4 regions of the Fictibacillus sp. 26RED30 genome follow, and region 1 is predicted to be linked to each of the others. Evidence: riboswitches for the same ligand, from Rfam matches in the RefSeq annotation. Region 1 holds a riboswitch; each other region holds the start of a gene.
The links. A riboswitch is a leader RNA that binds a small molecule or an ion and turns the genes downstream of it on or off. The one in region 1 is predicted to bind S-adenosylmethionine.

Region 1 (5,234 bases):
TCTACTGCGTCTTTAAGATCTTTTGCCAGCTGTGAATTCTTATCTTTCTCTAGCACAACGATTCGATTGATGATCTCCTCTGGAAGTTTATCTTTTACAAGCGCATCCTTTAGATCTAGACCCGATGAAATTGCAAAGTTTCCGTTTACCGCAGCTAGATCTACCGAGTCTAGCGTTCTTGGAGTTTGAGCAGCTTCAACAGGCTGGAACTTCAAGTTCTTTGGATTTTTTGTCACATCTTTTTCTGAGACTCTTAACGGGTTTGCTGAAGAATCGATCTCAATTAGTCCATTGTCTCTCAAAACAGTAAGTCCTCTTGCTAAATTCGTAGGATCATTGGCTAGTGAAACCGTACTTCCAGGCTTGATTTCGTCTATAGACTTGAATTTTTTAGAATAGATACCGATTGGTGCAGTGGGTACGGTAACAACTTAAGCTAGTTTCATATCATTCTCTTCTGAAAAAGCGTCCATGTACACTTTATGCTGAAACAGGTTTGCATTTAGCGAACCGCTCTTTAAAGAGATGTTCGGTTGTACATAATCATTAAACTCTTTCACTTCAACGCTGTATCCTTTTTTCTCTAGGTATGGCTTCACACCTTTTTCAAGCATGTCGCTGTAAGGCACAGTTGCGCCGAGCGTGATCTCTTTACTTTCTTTTTCACCCGAAGCGCCACATCCCGCTAAAACGCCGATTAATAAAGCTGCTGTAAGAAATAAGTTAAATCGTTTCATATGTTTTCTCTCCTCACTCACTCTCTATTTATTTACTTTCCGTTAGCACCGGTCTAAATCTAGCTGCAGGATGATCGTTTGGCAGTAGCGGTTGTCCGGGTGAGAATAGTTTTTCACGAAGCGTGCCACTGTTGTACTCTTTTTTATAGAGTCCTCTTTCTTGAAGAACAGGTACAACAAGCTCCACGAAAGCTTCTAAGTCTCCTGGTGTTACGAGGTGATTAAGGTTGAAACCATCCACCCCAGACTCTTCGAACTGCTTTTGTATACCATCCGCTACCTCTTCTGGATTGCCGACTATAAAACTACCTCTGTCAGGTGACTCGAAGCGATTCAATACCTCACCTATTGTTAACGGTTTAGGAGCATCCGTAGTGAGCGTAGCGGCCTTGTAATGTCCGCCTTCTGTTGATTTATTGTACGAGAATGGAAGTTCCGGATCTAAATCTTCATATTCCGCGATATCATATCCACTTGCTCCATATTGAGCTTTTGCAGCATCAGCACTCCAAACACTTGCATACTCTTTAAATTTTTCCTCGGCTTCCTCAGTGGTTCTTCCTACCACCACGTTTAAAAAAGAAAAGATTTTAATGTTTTCTGGATTTCGGCCGTGTTTTGCAGCGAGCTTACGGATATCGTCAGCATAAAAGCGAATTCTCTCTGGTGTTGGACCACCTACAAAGATACACTCCGCATGCTTTGCCGCAAAATCACGGCCACGCTCAGACGTTCCCGCCTGGTAGATCACAGGTGTCCGCTGCAGAGAAGGCTCGCTTAAGTGAGGTCCTTCAACGCTGAAGTATTGCCCCTCATGATTGATCTCATGTACCTTACCGGGATCCACTAATTTATTGTTTTCAACATCTTCTACAACAGCTCCATCTTCCCAGCTGCTCTCCCAAAGCTTATACGAAACATCCAAATATTCATCCGCGATGTTATACCGTTCATCGTGCTTGATCATATTCTGCAATCCAAAATTCCTCGCCGCGTTTGGCAGATAAGAAGTGACTACATTCCATGCGATTCGCCCATTCGTTAGATGGTCTAAAGTAGAAAAACGACGCGCGTTGCCAAATGGCTGTTCATATGTTGTACTCACCGTCACGGCAAATGACAGGTTCGCTGTTACGCTTGCCATGGCCGACACGAGAAGTGCCGGATCGTTTAATGGAACTTGAAGCCCATCGCGAATAGAAGGAGCTTTACTTTGTTTATAAACGTCATAAATCCCTAACACATCCGCAAAAAATACAGCGTCAAACTTTCCTCTTTCTAAAAGCTTCGCATACTCGATCCAATAGTTCAGATCCTTATAACTTCTATGTCTCTTGTTCTCCGGGTGCTTCCAAAGGCCATGAGAATTGTGCATGGCACTTGTCATCTCAAACGCGTTTAACAAAATTTCTTTACTCAAAATAAATTCCTCCGTTCCAATTTTTTTTGTACCCCGCTCCAAGAGAAAATAAAAAAACCTCTTCAGTGATGAGAAGAGGTTTAAAAATACGTGAAATAAACATACGTATATAGATTTCCTCTTATCTTTCAAGCTTTCGCCTGCTGGAATTGGCACAATCCTAAAAATAGTTGTTGCCGAGGCTTCAAAGGGCCAGTCCCTCCACCTCTCTCGATAAGGAATCGATATTATTCAATTTAGTTACGAAATATACAGGAATAAAAATAGACTGTCAATGGAATTTATAGAAATAAAATAATTTTCTTAACAATCAGTTTTTAGTTGACAGTGGTTTGCTTTTTCCTCTATAGTGATGACTAATAATTAAATAATATATCTTATCAAGAGTCAGGGGAGGAACTGGTCCTACGATCCTGCAGCAACCGCTTTTTATAAAGAAAGGTGCTAATTCCAGCAGATGTTTTTTTGAATGTCTGATAGATGAGAGAGCGTGTAAGCATATGGAATCTACGTCCTCTTTCGTCTTTGAAAGAGGGCTTTTTTGTTTTTGGTGTCCTTCGCTGTACTTGTGAGCGTATGATTTGCGCTCCAGGTGCTCGCTTTCCGTGGGGCAATCGGTGAGCCCCTTGCCGCTTCGCGCCCTTAAGGGTCTCACCTGACCGCTTGTCCCACAGGAGTCTCGCACCTTGCGCTCCAATCAACCTATCAAAGATGTCTAATAACAAAACCAATCTACTAAAACCTTACTGAAAAAATTTAGGAGGGAACTATGAGCTTACCTTTGAGAAAAGCCACTGAGATAGATCATTTTGAAGAAGCGGTTAGTACCGCTCTAGGACTAAAAGAAATTTTTAAGAAACGTGCAGATTTTGTAGATCAAGAAGGCGTTTTTCCTTATGAGAACTTTCAAGATTTGAAGGATGCTGGCTTTCTTTCTCTTACCATTCCAAAAGAATATGGTGGTAAAGGGTTGAATCTACTTGAGTTCTTAACCATTCAAGAGCACTTAGCTGAGGGAGATGCTCCTACTGCCCTCTCTCTTGGGTGGCATCTCGGTACTCTTTTAGAGGCGGCAGAAAATCGGCATTGGAATGGTAACTCGTTCGCTGATCTTAGCCGGAAAATTGTTGAACAAAAAGCACTCATTAACTTGGCACAAACAGAGCGTGCGACGGGAAGTCCGTCTCGAGGCGGTATTCCTACAACAACAGCGGTCAAGAAAGCAGATGGATGGTTGATCAACGGAAGCAAAGCTTTTACTTCTATGGCAGAAGCTCTAGATTACTCAGTCATTACGGCTACCATCTCAGAAACTAATCATAAAGGATTTTTCTTAGTGGACCATCGGGAAAAAGGGGTTTTTGTAAAAGAAACATGGGACAGCATCTCTATGAGAGGAACAAAAAGTGATGACCTCCTTTTGAAAGACGTTTATGTACGTGAGGAAAATCTTCTAGTCGTAGAGGATGGGAAGAACCTCATACCTAAAGGCTGGTATCTTCAGGTGCCTGCTGTATACCTAGGCATCGCAAGAGCAGCGCGGAATTACGCGATTGAATTTGCGTCAGAGTATAGCCCTAACACTTTATCGGGACCTATCTCAGACGTACCAGAGGTGAGAAGAAAGATTGGAAAGATAGAACTTGAGCTATTCCAAGCTAGAACGATCCTTCATGCAGTTGCTGAAAAATGGGTAAACCACCCTGAACAACGTCAAAATCTAGGTACAGAACTCGCTGCCGTTAAACATTCTGTAACAAATAGTGCAAACAGGGTCGTTGATCTCGCGATGAGAATCGTTGGGGCTCGTAGTCTTTCTGTACAAAATCCGCTTCAGCGGCATTTTCGAGATGTAAGAGCCGGCCTTCATAATCCACCAACAGATGATGCGATCGTCTATTCGTTAGCGGATGCAGCGCTTAAGTAAAAGAAGTCAACTGACAGATTCATGTTAAACTAAACATTTTTTTATATGATGAGATTTAGATCACCATAGGTTATTATGGATACAATATATTTCCATATCAACTCATAAAAGGGTGGTTTAATTTGAGAGCGCTTCTTACATTCACTTATTTACAAGCACTTTCTTGCATCTTTCCAGTCATCATCTTTGGTGCGTTAGCTCTTTCAAAATTCGTCAGCATTCCGTTCATCCCTCGATACGATTTCATACTCCTTCTTTGTCTCCTTACACAAGTTGCCATGATCGTAACGAAACTTGAAACGATAGATGAACTTAAAGTCATCTGTGTCTTTCACTTGATCGGACTTGCTCTAGAGCTATTTAAAGTTCACATGGGGTCTTGGAGCTATCCTGAAGAGGCTTATTCTAAGATCTACGGTGTACCTCTTTACAGCGGTTTTATGTATGCAAGTGTTGCGAGTTATATTTGCCAAAGCTGGCGGAGGTTAGACCTTCAGATTAAGGGCTGGCCGAATCCCCTCTTTTCTTTTGGAATATGCGTACTAATCTACTTTAACTTTTTTACTCATCATTACTTATTTGATGCCAGATGGATTCTAATTCTGCTTTTATTCCCTATCTTTTATAAGACGGTTGTTCATTATACGATCAACGAACGCGTCTATAGAATGCCGATCCTTCTTTCCTTTTTGTTGATCGGATTTTTTATCTGGATCGCTGAAAACATTACAACGTTTCTCGGAGCCTGGCAGTATCCCAATCAAGAAGCCTCTTGGTCACTTGTGCATATTGGTAAGATCAGCTCCTGGTTCTTGCTCGTGATCATCAGCATTATTATCGTGGCACAATTAAAACGCATTAAAAGCCACCAAGATGAGATTTTCACGCATACGAAACACCTTTAAGCTGCCGTAGGCTTTTTAGGTGTTTTTTCTTTGTGTGGCTCCTTCTCAAGAAATCTGCATGTTCAAGATGTCCGCTCCATATGCATACATAGATGACGTTTGAACCTTCTATAAGAGAGGAGCTCATCACATGGATAAGAACAATAAAGATCAACAGCAACGAAGACCAATGCAGATTCCGCAACCAATTCGCAGTGATGGTGCGGGTGCGACCGACTTAGGACCTCGCGACGTTATGCGTGACA
Region 2 (5,234 bases), on a different contig from region 1:
GGTCACGTGGTTGATAGTTCTTCATAGCTTTTGATAATGCTTTAATATGAGCAGGTGTAGTACCGCAGCAACCACCCACCACATTCAGCCATCCTTTTTCTGCAAACCCAGATAATTTAGTAGCCAATGAGTCTGGTGTTTCATGATAATTTCCTTCTTCATCTGGTAGTCCTGCATTCGGATAACAGCTCACTGCTGATGTAGACAGACTTGATAGAGAGCGAATGTGATCTTGCATGAATTCAGGCCCTGTTGCGCAGTTCAACCCAACGGCAAGAGGATTCATGTGTTTTAACGATATATAAAAAGCCTCAATCGACTGTCCAGCAAGTGTGGTTCCCATCGGTTCAATCGTTCCAGAAACCATCAGTGGGATTCTTTTTCCCGTTTGTTCAATAGCTTGCTCGATCCCTAAAAAGCCAGCTTTTACATTCAGCATATCTTGGCTTGTCTCTAAGAGAAGAAGATCTGCACCTCCGTCAATCAATCCTCGTGCTTGTTCGGCATATGCATCTCTTAACAGATCAAACGTCGTACCGCCCGTAACACTGAGCGTTTTTGTGGTCGGTCCGAGTGAACCGGCAACAAAACGCGGCCACTTTTCTGTTGAAACAGTATCAGCGGCTTTCCTTGCTATTTCTGCTCCAAGCTTATTGATCTCGTATGCTCTATATCCTAGTTCGTATTCATCCAGTACAAGATTCGTGCCCCCGAATGTATTCGTTTCAATGATATCAGCGCCCGCCTCAAGATATTTATAATGAATGGATTCGATAACATCAGGTGCCGTTACATTTAGATACTCATTACAACCGTCATAAGCTTCACCGCCAAAATCTTCTGGAGTGAGTTCCGCTTCTTGAAGCATCGTTCCCATCGCACCATCCATGATTAAGATCTTTGATTTTAGCTGTTTTTCTATTGATGACTTAGGCATTCTGTGACCTCCTGGTTAAAAGTGATGGATGGTTAGCTCGTGCATATTGTGCTAATTCTACGGTTAGCTCGTACCGCATAAATGGTGTGATCAGATAGATGCCGTTAAAGAGTTCCATAGCTGTGTCTAATAACGACTTGGCAATCAATAAGCCTTCTTCGCACGCCTGTTGTGGATCATCTTTATACTTGCCCATGCGATCACGTACAGAATCAGAAAGTTTGATGCCAGGAACTTCATGGTGAAGAAACTCTGCGTTTCGTGAAGAGGTTAACGGCATGATTCCAATATAGATCGGTTTATCAATGTGCTTTGTAGCCTCATACGTTTCAATTAGTCTTTGCTCTGAAAAAACAGGCTGGCTGATAAAGTAATCTGCGCCATATGCGATTTTCTTCTCTAACCGCTCAACGGCTTTATCCATGGACCGGATGTTTGGGTTAAAAGCCGCTCCGACCGTAAAGGATGTTTTTTCGCCAAGTTCTTTCCCTGATAGAGATAATCCTTTATTAAACTGCTTGATGAGCTTGATCAGTTCAAATGAAGTGACATCATATACAGACGACGCACCTGGGAAATCTCCGACGCTTGCGGGATCTCCAGTTACAGCTAGTATTTCATGAATCCCATGCGTGTGAAGCCCCATCAAATGAGACTGAAGACCGATTAAATTTCTATCGCGGCACGTAATATGAACGAGCGGACGAAGGTTAAGTTGGGACTGCACAATGGACCCTAGTGCAGAGTTACAAACACGGGGTGAAGCAAGCGAGTTATCAGCGAGGGTAAGTGCATCGATTCCCGCTTCTTTTAACGCCTTTGCTCCTTCCATAAAACGTGACGTATCTAATTTACGTGGTGGATCTAGTTCAACAATAATGGATTGCTTCTTCTTTACTACTTCACTTAATGGTACATATTTCGATTTTGATGCTGTCTGTATGACAACTTTTCGCTTTCTTTGTTTCACTTCTTTTTCTGTTACAGGTTCTAAGTTTTTAAGTTCACTAGAGAAGGCATGTATATGAGCAGGCGTCGTACCACAACATCCGCCTAGTAGACGAACTCCTTGCTGCCTGAACAAACGGGCACATTCTTTAAAATAGTCAGCGTCCCCCTCATAATTAAAACGGCCATCTGTATAAGAAGGAAGCGATGCATTAGGAAACGCTGAAAGAATTGCCTTATTTGGTAATGCAACTTCTTCAAGCGTCATCAGCATGTGATAAGGCCCTAGACGACAGTTTAATCCCACAACATCAGCACCAATGTTCTCTAAAGAGGTCAAAGCTTCTGAAATGGGAGTGCGGTCCTGCATAAAGCCGACTTCCTGTAATGACACTTGAGCAATAATCGGAAGTGATGTTTCTTTTCTAGCAATTTGTAAAACCGTTTCTAATTCTTCAAGGTCATAATAGGTTTCTAATTGGATGCCATCTACATTCTCCATCAACAAACAATACAGCTGCTCGCGAAAACTGCGCTTGATCTCATCAAGAGAAATGCTATTTGGTTTTATACCGCGTATGCCACCGATCGTACCTACAACATATTCTTTATGAGCAGCTTTTCTGGCGATCTGAACAGCCGCTTTATTAATCTCTTTTACGTGATCTTGAAGCCCATAGCGTTCGAGCTTTGAATAGTTCGCTGCATACGTATTGGTTTGAATGATATCAGCACCTGCATCTAAATAAGCACGATGGATATTATAGATCTGCTCTTCTTGAGAAAGATTTAACTCTTCGTAACAAAAGTCGGATCCGTACGAATACAGAAGGGTTCCCATCGCCCCATCACCGATTAATATCTTGTTTTGTTTTAAGTCTGTGATTAAACTCATGACAGCCTCCTATATAAAAAATAAAAAGCCTTCTATAAAAGAAGACTTTTTGAGCGTCGGGGTCTTCTTATCTTTACAAGTTCAAGAATTGAACTTGCAGGAATTAGCACCTTTTCAGCTAGTAGCTGCTGGTTGCTGAGGTTTCATAGGGCCGCTCCCTCTACCTCTCTTGATAAGGATTTATTCATTTATTGGTTCGTTTACTAAATTGCGATCTATTTTCTTTATTAATTCCTGTTTATACGCGCGTTGCTTTTCTTCGTTATATAAAAAGGACCGATCTGTTAGCTTTGTTAATAAGTCTTTTCGATTTTTTTCCGGATATTCCTTCTTAATGATAGATCTACATTGAAATAAAAAATCTAAATACGTTTCATAGTCTTCACTGTATTTTTGTTGAAGCTCTTTTTTTATCGATTTAGATAAACTTGGACTAGCTCCAGAAGTAGAAACTGATAAAATGAGTTTCCCTCTCTTTACGACACTAGGAACAATAAAGTTACCCAGGTCTGGTTGGTCAACAACATTCACAAGCTGTTTCGAAGTTGTTTGTTCTGCAATCCAAGAATTCATCTCTTTACTATTGGTTGCAGCAATGATTAGAAACGCTTCTTCCAAATCTGCACGTTCCACTTCTCTTTCGATCCAAGTCAGCTTTCGTTCAGCATGCCATTCTTGAATTTCTTTAACAGCTGCTGGGCTGATTACTGTAATTATTGCCTCTTCATTCAATAAATCATTAATTTTACGATGTGCTACTAGACCACCGCCAGCTACTACAACCGTTCTACCAGACAAATTTATGTGAATAGGATACATAGCATTCCTCTCTTTTTAAGAACATGCATACTTCTTTGTTTCAAGTGTTTCATGGATACGCGTGAGTAAAACGTCTTTAAGGATAGGATGGTAGCCAAGGGTGTCACAAAGAGCTACGTTTTGTGTGGTCTGCTGCTGATAGCGAGTTATCGTATGTTTCATCCCATTTATTAATAGTCCTGAAAATAGAAGATAAGGCACAACGATAACCTGCTCATATGATTCGCTACTACTCCAGAGTGCTTCCTCAAAGCTTGGTTCTGAACCAGTTAGAAAACAAGCTTGAATACTAGGAATTCCATAATGATTTTGAACGTTAGATGCTATTGCTTCTAGGTCCCGCTTTACATCTTGATCGGTGCTACCTCTGCCCACTAGAAGGACATGTGAATTTTTTCTTAACGTAACTGCGCTTTTGATGATCTTCTCCCATAACAAATGGGAAATGGCTTCATGTACACCGAAAGGGCGTCCGTAATTCACTTCAACTTCTGGATATGTAGCCTGCAGTTGCTGAAGTTCTTTCGGTATGTCTTTTTTTATATGGTTCGCACTTAATAAGAACACAGGAATGACAGAGATGCTTGTTGCTCCTTTTTCTATACAGGTTTCAAACCCTTGAGCGATAGAGGGTTCACTAAGCTCTAGAAAACAAATCTCCTTAATGGACACATCAACTTGAGCCATACAGAGTCTCACAAATTCTTCTGCTTCCATACGTCCTTTTTCCAATCTTGTACCGTGACAGATAAAGAGCAATGCCTTCATTTACAATGCCTCTCTAACGTCAGCAAGCTTATTCCGTTCATCGTTCAGCTGTTCAAACCATTTCAGTTCACTGCGAAGACGAACGACCTCACCAACAATGATCATACTGGGATTCTCAATATGTTCTCTAACCACAATATCTTCAATCGTATCGAGTGTACCTGTAACGGTTCGTTGACTTTCTAAGGAACCCCATTGAACGAGAGCAACGGGTGTTTCTTTACTTTTTCCGTTTTTCGTTAACTGTTCGCAAATATAACCTAGGTTGCCCACTCCCATATAGATCGCTAACGTATCAATACCGTTCGCTAGACTTTCCCATTTCAGTTCATCTTCTTCGCCTTTTTTGCGATGACCTGTAACGACTGCATAGCTTGAAGCGATGTTTCGATGTGTAACAGGTATGCCCGCATAAGCTGGTGCTGCAATCCCTGATGTTATCCCTGGAATGACCTCAAACGGTATGCGACTTCTGGCAAGTGTTTCTGCTTCTTCTCCTCCTCTTCCAAACACGAAGGGATCGCCACCTTTTAGGCGAGTTACTACTTTTCCTTTCTGAGCGTGTTTAACTAAGAAACTGTTGATCGTCTCTTGCTTCATGAAATGGTAGTTTGGCAGTTTACCGCAATAAATTAAATCGCAATCGTTTTTTGCATAAGAGAGCAGTTCTTTGTTTACTAATCGATCATATAAAATGACATCCGCTTCCTGTATACAACGCAAACCTTTTACGGTTATCAACCCTGGATCTCCCGGACCAGCTCCGACAAGATACACTTTTCCCATCATCATCACTCCTTAAGAATTTAATATTGTTTCACGTTCATAGAGCACAAATCCGTTCCCTGTACGAATACGTTTCTTTTC
Region 3 (5,234 bases), on a different contig from region 1:
GGTTTTCTGGAATCATCTCATAATGAAACGTTAAAACAGCTACATAAAGCGGCGAAGATAACACAGAGAACATAACCGCCATCAATCTGATCAATCGAATAACAGAAGCGAGCGTCCAATTGAGAAAATAATCTTCAAATGCCGAAAAGAACTCTACGATCGTTGTTGGACCAGTCAATGCATGTGGTGATCCGTCAGCCATAATCGCCACTTTTCCTTCAGATAGAACACTCGCCACTCGATCTGGTCGTTCTGTATCGATGAGCTGTGGAAAAGGAGAGTTCTCGTTGTCTGAAATCATTTGATTGATATAAGAACTATCTACGACATGGTCGTATTCGATATCGTTAACACGCTGAATAGCGGTATTCACATTTTCTTCATCAGCGATTCCGTCGATGTAGATAATTGCTACTCTCGTTTTTGAAAGTTTTCCAACCCTAACTTCTTTTACTGTAAATTCTGGAATGGGAAGTCGTTTGCGAATTAAATTTAGGTTGGTATCTAATGATTCAACGAATGCTTCCTTTGGGCCAACAACGCTAAATTCAGTTTCAGGAATCGAGATCTGTCTGTTTTCAGTTGATAGACTCGGAACGAGCAAACCTTCAGGGTCGTCTTTGTTCATTTGAATGAGAATGAAGCCTGCTGTTACTTTGTTCGCGATGTCATGAACATCATTCGTTTTGACCATTCCATCTAACGGTAGATGCTTCTGAATATCGTCTAAGTTTTTAAGAGGGATTTCTGTTATATACGGTAATAAATCACGATGAACAAATTCAGGATTTACAAGGGTTTTATAATAAGAGATATAAAATGTGCTGAGTGATGATTGCTTAACGGTAGAAAAGTCAGCGGAAGCCGTTAGCTTTTTCATAAGCTCTGGGAATGTCAATGAATCTTTTGTAGAAACGCTATTTGATTCTTGTTGTTTTTTCTTTTTCTTCTTAAAAAATATCATTGATATCACCCGTTCGTTATTACGTCGTGAAACTACTACATTTGTTTAGCATTTCCTAGGTACATAAATATATTCTGTAAGGTTGAATGTGCCGTTATGGTATATAACATTGACAACCATTAACAATTAGCCTATGATTATCATTAAATTAATAACCAAACTCTTATTAAGAGCAGGTGGAGGGAATTAGCCCTATGAAGCCCGGCAACCATCGGATGAACTTTGTTTTGACCGAAACGGTGCTAAATCTAACAGCAGTTTTGCTGAGAGATGAGAGAACGAACGGATTTTAAGTATGGAACCGTGTTCTCTAAGTGAACACGGTTTTTTTTCGTCTATGATGCTTGATAAGTGAATTTCAATAGAGAAAAAAGGAGTGGGTGATATGGTTACGTCGGATTGTATATCGTGGAAAGGGAGAAAATTGGCTTACACTATTCATTTTCCTAAATGGAGCGTTGAAGGTGAAAAGAAGTTCCCTTTGATCATCATTTGCCACGGTTTTACGAGTACACGAATTGGAGTAGACCGTCTGTTTGTAAAAACAGCTCAAGCACTTGTTAAACATGGGTTTGCTGTACTGAGGTTTGATTATGCTGGCTGCGGTGAGAGTGAAGGGGAATATGGAGATAATGAGTTTGCTTGTTTTATTGATCAGACGAAAGAAGCAATTTCATTTGGAAGCAAACTGACATGTATTAATGAGCATGCCATAACACTAATCGGACATAGTTTAGGTGGGGCTGTTGCGGTTTGCACGGCAGCGGATGATGAAAGAATTAATAATGTGATCACTTGGTCCGCTGTAGGGAATCCCTTTGCTGATATCAAAGAAATCGTTGGTTACAATGGTGAGCATCCTGTAATTGATCATTTAGGATATGCCATAACGGAAGAATTTTTACTTTCTCTTCAAGCTTTCTCCCCATTAGAAGCTATCAAAAAGTTTAGAGGAAGCGCATTATTTATTCATGGAACGGGTGACCCAGTAATTCCTTCAGATTACTGTTCGGTCTATTATAAAGAATCAAAGAAGGTTAAAGGCGGGTCAAAATCTATGGAACTAATCGAAGGCGCAAATCATACGTATTCTTCCATTAAGCATTTTGATCTTCTCATAAGATCTACTTCTGAATGGTTGTTAAAAAACGATAAAGAATCTGTTCAGAATAATTTGAAAAAAAGTGTTTGACTTTCCTTTGAATACCTGTAATAATACAAAGTAATTTGATAGGAATACTCTTATTGAGAGCAGGTGGAGGGAATTAGCCCTATGAAGCCCGGCAACCATTCATGTTGAACAGCCAACATGAAAACGGTGCTAAATCTAACAGTGGTCACACTGAGAGATGAGAGGATAATCGGAAATTTTTTTCGAAAAGCCTTCTGTCTCTTTTATGAGATCAGGAGGTTTTTTTTACCACCTCTTACAAGAGCTTTTATCAAAGAATATATAGAAACTAATGGATAGGGGATCAGAACATGAAAAGAATCATCCAAGTATTACTCGCAAGTTTGGCAGTATTCGTATTAGCAGCTTGTGGCTCATCTACAAGTGGTGGAGAAAAAACAGAAAAGCTAGTAGTTGGAGCATCAAATGTACCGCATGCTGAAATATTAGAAGAAGCGAAGCCGCTTTTAGAGGAAAAGGGCATAGAATTAGAAATTGTGAAATTCCAAGACTATATCTTACCGAATAAATCACTTTATGAAAAAGAAATAGATGCAAACTATTTTCAGCACATTCCATATTTAACTCAGCAAGTGAAAGATAATCCGAAGTATAAATTTGAAAACGCCGGAGCTGTTCACTTAGAGCCGATGGGTGTTTACTCAAAAAGACATAAATCATTAAAAGACATTCCAAATGGTGGGAAAGTAATTCTAAGCAATTCAATTGCTGAGCACGGTCGTATCCTTTCAATTTTTGAAGCAGAAGGACTAATCAAACTAAAAGAAGGAAAAGGGTATGAAGCACAGATAAGCGACATTGTAGAAAATCCAAAAAACCTAGAATTTGTAGCAGATATTGATCCTGGTCTTTTAACAAAAGCTTATGAGAACGATGAAGGCGATGCGATCGTCATTAACACTAACTATGCGATTGATGCAGATTTGAACCCGAAGAAAGATTCAATCGCACTTGAAGGATCCGATTCACCATTTGCGAATATCATCACAGTTCGTGATGGCGACAAAGAGAAGAAATCTATCAAAACGTTGTTAGAAGTGCTTCATTCAAAAGAAATTACCGATTTTATTGATAAAGAGTACAAAGGTTCAGTGCTAGCTGTTAAAGAATAAGGATGAATTAGCTGACTAGATGGGTGAAATCCACTCATCTAAGCAGCTTTTTTCATTTACAGATGTTTTTAAGGCATCCGATGAGCATTTTTTTTGAAAATTAAGTCTAAATAAGAAAAATTAAGTCTTACTCAGAAAAATTAAGTCGTTCTGATCATTGATTAAGTCAAACTAGACATGAATTAAGTCTAAACTCAAAAATAAAGGTCATTCGACAATATCAGCATCTTTCATCACCAGCAATGAGCGATATGATATGATGAAGACAGATGAATACAACATATAAATCAATGGAATAAGCGGGTGGAAAAGGAAATGGCAATAGATTTTTGGTCACCGGTCAAATTATCACTTGGCATAGCGGTGACAGCTTCACTGATTGTGATCCTAGCCGGCTTATTTTTCGGAAGGATCATGGCTCACCAGAAGTTTAAAGGGAAAACGTTAATCGAAACAATATTTCTACTTCCGCTCGTACTACCCCCAACGGTGATAGGTTTCTTGTTAATCGTTTTGTTCGGTCGAAATGGTCCCGGGGGACAGCTTGTAGAGTGGCTCTTTAATCAGCCGATCATGTTTACATGGTGGGCAGCCGTTATTGCGTCTGCAGTTGTGGCATTTCCACTCATGTATCAATCCGCAAAAGCCGGGTTTGAATCTATTGACGCAGACATCGAAAACGCAGCGCGAGTAGATGGAGCTAATGAGTGGGATGTATTGCGAAAAATCTCTGTTCCATTATCTGTTAGAGCTATCACATCAGGTGCTATTCTAAGTTTTGCTCGCGCACTAGGTGAGTTTGGTGCAACATTAATGTTTGCCGGAAACATACCTGGAAAAACACAAACGATATCCACCGCAATCTATATCGCGATCGAATCAGGAAATATGGATCTTGCATGGATGTGGGTAGGAAGTGTTATTGGTATATCATTTTTAATGTTAGTCGCTGTAAATCGCATAAGAACTTAGCATGAAAAAGGATATGCAATGATTTTGAAACAACACACATTGGTATAAAACCATTCTCCTCACAGCAAGTGAATGATGAAAACACAGCTTCTCTAAAGAGGGCTGTGTTTTTTTAAGGCTCTCATCCCATGTGATGTACTTATTCGCTTTTTTCTATACTTACCGCAAACTTACTATGAGAAAGATATTTCAATCGAATGGATTTGCCTTTGAAATGATCTTTGTAAGTCTTAGCCTTGATATTCAAATGTGCTACATTAATTTTTTTATTATCAATCATTATGGAAGAGACATAGTCAGGACCATTTTTCGAGCCATACGTTAAAGAGGAAGGAATTCCTTCTACCACGTTGAATTTTCTAGCTTCATAGTCACCAATATCTTCGTAGAGTTGAAATACGGTGTGTGCAAAAGCAATCGCAGCTGCAATGGTTCCAATGATTACAACCGGAATAAGTAGGCGTTCTATCCAGTTGTGTATTCTTGAATAACTGGCAACAACGCCAATAAATAATGATAGCAGAGACATAGCCAAAAAAAGGAAAAGCTCCGTCAGAACAAGGTGATCTTGAAATACTGTCGAAGATAAAAATAAACTTATAGCAGAGAATAGCAGAATCACCAAAAGTATGATGAGAGGAATTGTACTCGGGGTCCTAAAGCTTCGAGATCCTGTAATTCTTTTCTTTTTTCGATAACCCATAATGATCCTCTCCTTTATAAAATATATTCCTTAAAGCTAAACCACTATTCATGAGCGTGAAGAGTCACTTCATTGGTTCTTGAATAACATCATTTACAGATGGAAACGGAGATTATTATATGAAATTAACTGGTGCCCAACAATCTGCAATAGATTATGTTGAGAGTTATGCTGCAAGACATAAGGACGATGCTCAAGCAACGATTCAACATTTATTAAGAATGTCTAACATAACCACTGAAGTCTTTCATAAGGCAGTCCAAAAAGTTAAAGAGCATGCCCGAATCGCTC
Region 4 (5,234 bases), on a different contig from region 1:
CCTCTTATCATACTCATTTTGACCGCTACCTTGCTTACTACCATCTAGATTTCTTATCCCCTTTGCTCTGGCGTTATCTGCAATGGTTTCATAAACCTTTTGAAAAGATCTTTGTTCCAAGTGAAGAAACACGGAAGATTTTATACACAAAAAGCTTTACTTCTATTGAAATATGGTCCAGAGGAGTTGACTGTATGATGTTCACACCTCAAAATCGAGATTTCCATGTTCGTGAAGAATATAAGATCACACAGAAGTATATCTTCTTGTTCGTGGGAAGACTAGCACCTGAAAAGGATCTAAACATCCTCAAAGAAATGATAGATAAGCTGCCATCCCCTTTGAGCGAGAATGTTCATTGGCTGATTGTGGGTGACGGACCAAGTCGACGTGATGTCGAACAGTGGGAAACTGAATATAGCAATGTAACATGTGCAGGCTATCTATCTGGAGAAGATCTTGCGCGGGTTTATGCTTCAGCCGACCTTTTCGTCTTCCCTTCTTCTACAGAGACGTTCGGCAATGTTGTTTTAGAAGCAGCTGCCTCTGGGTTACCTGCTATCGTGTGCGATTCTGGCGGAGTAGCTGAAATTGTTCAAGACGGTGTAACGGGTAGAATCTGCAAAGCTACAGAAGCTGACTCATTCATACAAAATATCGTTTCTATTATGGAAGATCCTATGCTCTTAGGCTCTATGAAACGAAAAGCAAGAAATTATGCGATGACTCAATCTTGGTCAGCTATTTTCGGGAACCTTTTAATGCAGTATGAAGAAGTTATTTATACGAAGAATAAAAATAAAACGATCATTGCGTAGCGGTGAATAGGTAAGAGGATATGAAAATACGAGGATAAAATAAAGCTATCTTCCAAATGAACATTAGCGATTAAGATGTTCGTTTGGAAGATACACAAATTTTTTTTACGAGGTAATCACAATTATATCCGCAGATAAAGAACATTTATCCGTAAAACTAGCGAATAATTCCGTACATAAAATTTTTTATCCGATTTTCGACATAACCTTCTAAACTAACCACTAAAAAAACCAGACTTCCAAAAGGAAGTCTGGTTTAACATGTTATATGTTATTAAATATTTGCTTGTTTCTTAAGCTCTGCAGCTTTATCTGTGTTCTCCCAAGGAAGGTTGATGTCAGTACGTCCAAAGTGGCCGTATGCAGCAGTTTGCTTGTAGATCGGACGGCGAAGATCAAGCATCTTAATGATTCCAGCCGGACGAAGGTCGAAGTTGTTGCGAACTAGTTCTACAAGAACTTCTTCAGAAACTTTACCTGTTTCAAACGTGTTTACAGCGATTGATACTGGTTGAGCAACACCAATTGCATAAGCAAGCTGAACTTCAACTTTGTCAGCAAGACCTGATGCTACGATGTTTTTAGCAACATAACGAGCAGCATAAGCAGCAGAACGGTCAACTTTAGTCGCGTCCTTACCAGAGAATGCACCACCACCGTGACGAGCATATCCACCGTATGTATCTACGATGATTTTACGGCCAGTAAGTCCAGCATCACCTTGTGGTCCGCCGATTACGAAACGGCCCGTTGGGTTGATGAAGTATTTTGTGTTCTCGTCGATTAGTTCAGCAGGAACAACCGGCGTGATTACTTTTTCTTTGATGTCTCTTTGAATTTCTTCAAGTGTGTTCTCAGGGTGGTGCTGAGTAGAAATTACGATTGTGTCAATACGTACAGGTTTGTCGTTCTCATCATATTCAACAGTTACTTGAGTTTTTCCATCTGGACGCAAGTAAGGAATCTCTTCAGACTTACGAACCTCTGTAAGACGACGAGATAATTTATGAGCTAGTGAGATTGGTAGAGGCATAAGCTCTTCTGTTTCGTTACAAGCATATCCGAACATTAGACCTTGGTCACCTGCACCGATCGCTTCGATCTCAGCATCTGTCATAGAACCTTCTCTTGCTTCAAGAGCTTGATCAACACCCATCGCGATATCAGCAGATTGCTCATCGATAGAAGTTAGTACTGCACATGTTTCAGAATCGAAACCATATTTGGCACGGTCATAACCGATTTCTTTAATTGTCTCACGTACAACTTTTGGGATGTCTACATAAGTAGAAGTTGTGATCTCACCTGCAACAAGTACAAGACCTGTAGTTACAGATGTTTCACATGCTACACGAGCATTTGCATCATTAGCTAAAATTTCATCTAGAATCGCATCTGAGATTTGGTCACAGATTTTATCTGGATGGCCTTCTGTAACGGATTCTGATGTAAATAAACGACGACTAACTTTTTTGGACAAGTTAATATCCTCCCTTTAACTGCTTTTGAGTATGATACGGTACTTTATTCTTATCTATTTTACACAGTTTATGTTCTTAACCTGAAAAAGGCATAAAAAAAGCCCTTCCCTGTCTCACATACATTCACGAGGGAAAAGGTTTATAAAACCAAAATGCCTTCAACCTCTTATTGTCCAAGGTTATTTTCACCTTGCAGGTTAGCACCTTTTCATTTCCAGTAGCGTTATTATTGCCACTTTCATGTCGGTTGCTGGGTTTCATAGGGCCTGTCCCTCCACCTACTCAGAATAAGAGTAGCCGTTCTCGAAATATGATAGCGTAATGCTTCACCTCTGTCAATAGAAAACCCTATGAATAGCAATAAGTTTGGAGTATTATATTCTATAGAATGAAAGCGTTTTAAATAAGATGGATAATTCACAACATTTTGTTCTTTTTTTCAGAAGTAAGAACTTTTTTGATGCACTTTCATAAAATAGTATACATTATTTAAATCAATGTGTTATACTAATTTTCGAATATATCACTCTAGGATAAAGGATGGTACTGTCTCATATGAATACATTGGAATTTACGACAACCTTAAACGATCTTGTGACCCGTGAAACAACTCACCAGAACTTACCTGTTCCGGTTTTAGTAGAAAAATCTCTTCAGCGCAACGAGGGCATCCTTACATCCACAGGAGCACTTCAAGCTACAACGGGGAAATATACAGGCCGTTCCCCTGAGGATAAATTTATCGTTGAAGATGCTTCCATTAAAGATTCAATCGATTGGGGAAAGGTAAATAAACCATTTTCACCAGAAAACTTTGATAAATTATACAAAAAAGTACTCCAATACTTAAGCAATAAAGAAGAACTATTCGTATTTAAAGGGTTTGCTGGTGCGGACCGCGAGTATCGCCTACCTATCCAAGTAATTAACGAGTATGCATGGCATAACCTTTTTGCTCACCAAATGTTTGTGCGCCCGAACCACGATGAGCTAGGTTCTCATGAATCTCAATTCACAGTGATTTCAGCACCAGGATTTCAAGCTAATCCGGCTGAAGATGGAACTAACTCAGAAACATTTATTATCGTCTCTTTTGAAAAGAAAATTGTCCTTATCGGTGGTACTGAGTACGCAGGTGAAATCAAAAAATCTGTATTCTCTGTCATGAACTACATTCTTCCTGAAAAAGGCATCCTATCTATGCACTGCTCTGCCAACGTTGGGAATGAAGGAGATGTAGCTTTATTCTTCGGACTATCTGGAACTGGTAAAACTACATTATCAGCAGATCCGAACCGTCGCTTAATCGGAGATGATGAGCATGGTTGGGCTAACACCGGTGTCTTCAATATCGAAGGTGGATGTTATGCTAAAACAATCGATCTTTCTAAAGAAAAAGAACCACAGATCTGGAATGCGATTCGTTTTGGAAGCGTTTTGGAGAATGTTATGATCGATTCAGTTACAAGAGAAGCAGATTATAAAGATTCTTCACTAACAGAAAACACACGTGCTGCTTATCCTGTTGATGCTATTCCTAATATTATTCAACCAAGTGTCGCAGGACACCCGAATACAATCATCTTCTTAACTGCTGATGCATTCGGTGTACTGCCTCCGATCAGCAAACTTACTAAAGAGCAAGCGATGTATCATTTCCTATCAGGATACACGAGCAAACTTGCAGGAACAGAAAGAGGCGTAACATCACCACAAGCTACTTTCTCAACTTGCTTTGGCGCTCCATTCCTGCCACTTCCTGCTACCGTTTATGCTGAGATGCTTGGCAAGAAAATTGATCAGCACAACGTTCAAGTTTACCTTGTTAACACAGGCTGGTCTGGTGGAGAGTACGGTATTGGAAGTCGTATGAACCTAGGTCATACACGTGCAATGGTGCAGGCTGCTCTAGAAGGCGAGCTTGCCTCAGTTGAAACAGTAGTAGATCCTATTTTTGGGCTTCATATCCCAACACATTGCCCTGGGGTACCAGACCAAGTTCTTCAACCGAAGAAAACATGGAGTGATCAAGACGCTTATGATGTGAAAGCGAAAGAACTTGCTGGTCAATTTAATGCGAACTTTGAAAAATTCAAGTCTGTATCAGCTGAGATTTCTCAAGCTGGACCGCTCGTTTAATACACGGAATAATGACCTTCCATTCTAGCAATGGAAGGTTTTTTCATTTATGAAAAGGAGCTAAAATCTCATTCAGCTCCTTTTCCATGTCCTTTCATCCATGCGCATAAAGCATATGTAATCTTCCGGTTCTCTTTTGGAGGAAAATAATGGGTGTATTCAGGATAGATCCATGTTTCACATGGCTTTTTGAGTTCTTTTAATCTTTTTTCTATCTTAAGTGTGTGTTCGACGGTTACATTCTCATCCTTCATACCGTGAATGCAAAGTAAGGGTGTATCTAATTCTTCACAATAATTAAGCGGCGATCGCCATTCAAATTCTTCTGGATATTTCTCTGGTGTTCCTCCAATAACTCTCTTCATCATCCTGCGCAGATCCTCTCTCTCTGCATACGTGATAGCCATATCAGTCACACCGCCCCATGTTACGACAGAACGTATCTCAGGATATTTCATTGCCGTAAACAATGCCATAGGACCGCCACGAGAAAATCCGAACACATGAATATCCTCTTCATCTACTTTTGGAAACTGCTTCAAAACTTCATAAGCTGCAAATGCATCTGTTCGATCTTCCCCAGCAAAATCTTCGTTGCCTTCCCCCCCTAGATTTCCACGATAATAGGGAGCCATCACAACAAATCCTTGTGAGGCAAACTGAATGATCCTAGCAATTCTGACCATGCCAACGGACTTGATTCCGCCCCTGAGATAAAGGAAACCCGGAAAAGGTCCTTTCCCTTCTGGTAATGCTGCTAGTCCTTTTATTTTTAACCCATCATTTAAATAAGTAA

Region 2: another riboswitch for S-adenosylmethionine. It lies ahead of IHV11_RS07845 (bifunctional homocysteine S-methyltransferase/methylenetetrahydrofolate reductase); the one in region 1 lies ahead of IHV11_RS15525 (LLM class flavin-dependent oxidoreductase).
Region 3: another riboswitch for S-adenosylmethionine. It lies ahead of IHV11_RS07305 (MetQ/NlpA family ABC transporter substrate-binding protein); the one in region 1 lies ahead of IHV11_RS15525 (LLM class flavin-dependent oxidoreductase).
Region 4: another riboswitch for S-adenosylmethionine. It lies ahead of metK (methionine adenosyltransferase); the one in region 1 lies ahead of IHV11_RS15525 (LLM class flavin-dependent oxidoreductase).

The regions. Positions count from the first base shown of each region.
Region 1 covers NZ_JACZDV010000002.1:573,215-578,448, forward strand. The annotation lists partial or broken gene IHV11_RS15520 (MetQ/NlpA family ABC transporter substrate-binding protein) at 1-737, opposite strand, end outside; gene IHV11_RS15525 (LLM class flavin-dependent oxidoreductase) at 766-2,157, opposite strand; SAM riboswitch class I at 2,276-2,377, opposite strand; SAM riboswitch class I at 2,532-2,644, shown strand; gene IHV11_RS15530 (acyl-CoA dehydrogenase family protein) at 2,927-4,084, shown strand; gene IHV11_RS15535 (DUF817 domain-containing protein) at 4,207-4,989, shown strand; gene IHV11_RS15540 (oxalate decarboxylase family bicupin) at 5,120-5,234, shown strand, end outside.
Region 2 covers NZ_JACZDV010000001.1:1,519,591-1,524,824, reverse strand. The annotation lists gene metH (methionine synthase) at 1-937, opposite strand, end outside; gene IHV11_RS07845 (bifunctional homocysteine S-methyltransferase/methylenetetrahydrofolate reductase) at 930-2,780, opposite strand; SAM riboswitch class I at 2,845-2,959, opposite strand; gene IHV11_RS07840 (NAD(P)-binding protein) at 2,961-3,599, opposite strand; gene IHV11_RS07835 (sirohydrochlorin chelatase) at 3,615-4,367, opposite strand; gene cobA (uroporphyrinogen-III C-methyltransferase) at 4,368-5,153, opposite strand; gene IHV11_RS07825 (DUF3906 family protein) at 5,166-5,234, opposite strand, start outside.
Region 3 covers NZ_JACZDV010000001.1:1,422,503-1,427,736, forward strand. The annotation lists gene IHV11_RS07295 (spore germination protein) at 1-964, opposite strand, end outside; SAM riboswitch class I at 1,125-1,241, shown strand; gene IHV11_RS07300 (alpha/beta hydrolase) at 1,350-2,156, shown strand; SAM riboswitch class I at 2,204-2,320, shown strand; gene IHV11_RS07305 (MetQ/NlpA family ABC transporter substrate-binding protein) at 2,447-3,268, shown strand; gene modB (molybdate ABC transporter permease subunit) at 3,584-4,240, shown strand; gene IHV11_RS07315 (hypothetical protein) at 4,380-4,943, opposite strand; gene IHV11_RS07320 (DUF3626 domain-containing protein) at 5,063-5,234, shown strand, end outside.
Region 4 covers NZ_JACZDV010000001.1:528,735-533,968, reverse strand. The annotation lists gene IHV11_RS02635 (glycosyltransferase family 4 protein) at 1-818, shown strand, start outside; gene metK (methionine adenosyltransferase) at 1,093-2,298, opposite strand; SAM riboswitch class I at 2,463-2,593, opposite strand; gene pckA (phosphoenolpyruvate carboxykinase (ATP)) at 2,855-4,438, shown strand; gene IHV11_RS02620 (alpha/beta hydrolase family protein) at 4,507-5,234, opposite strand, start outside.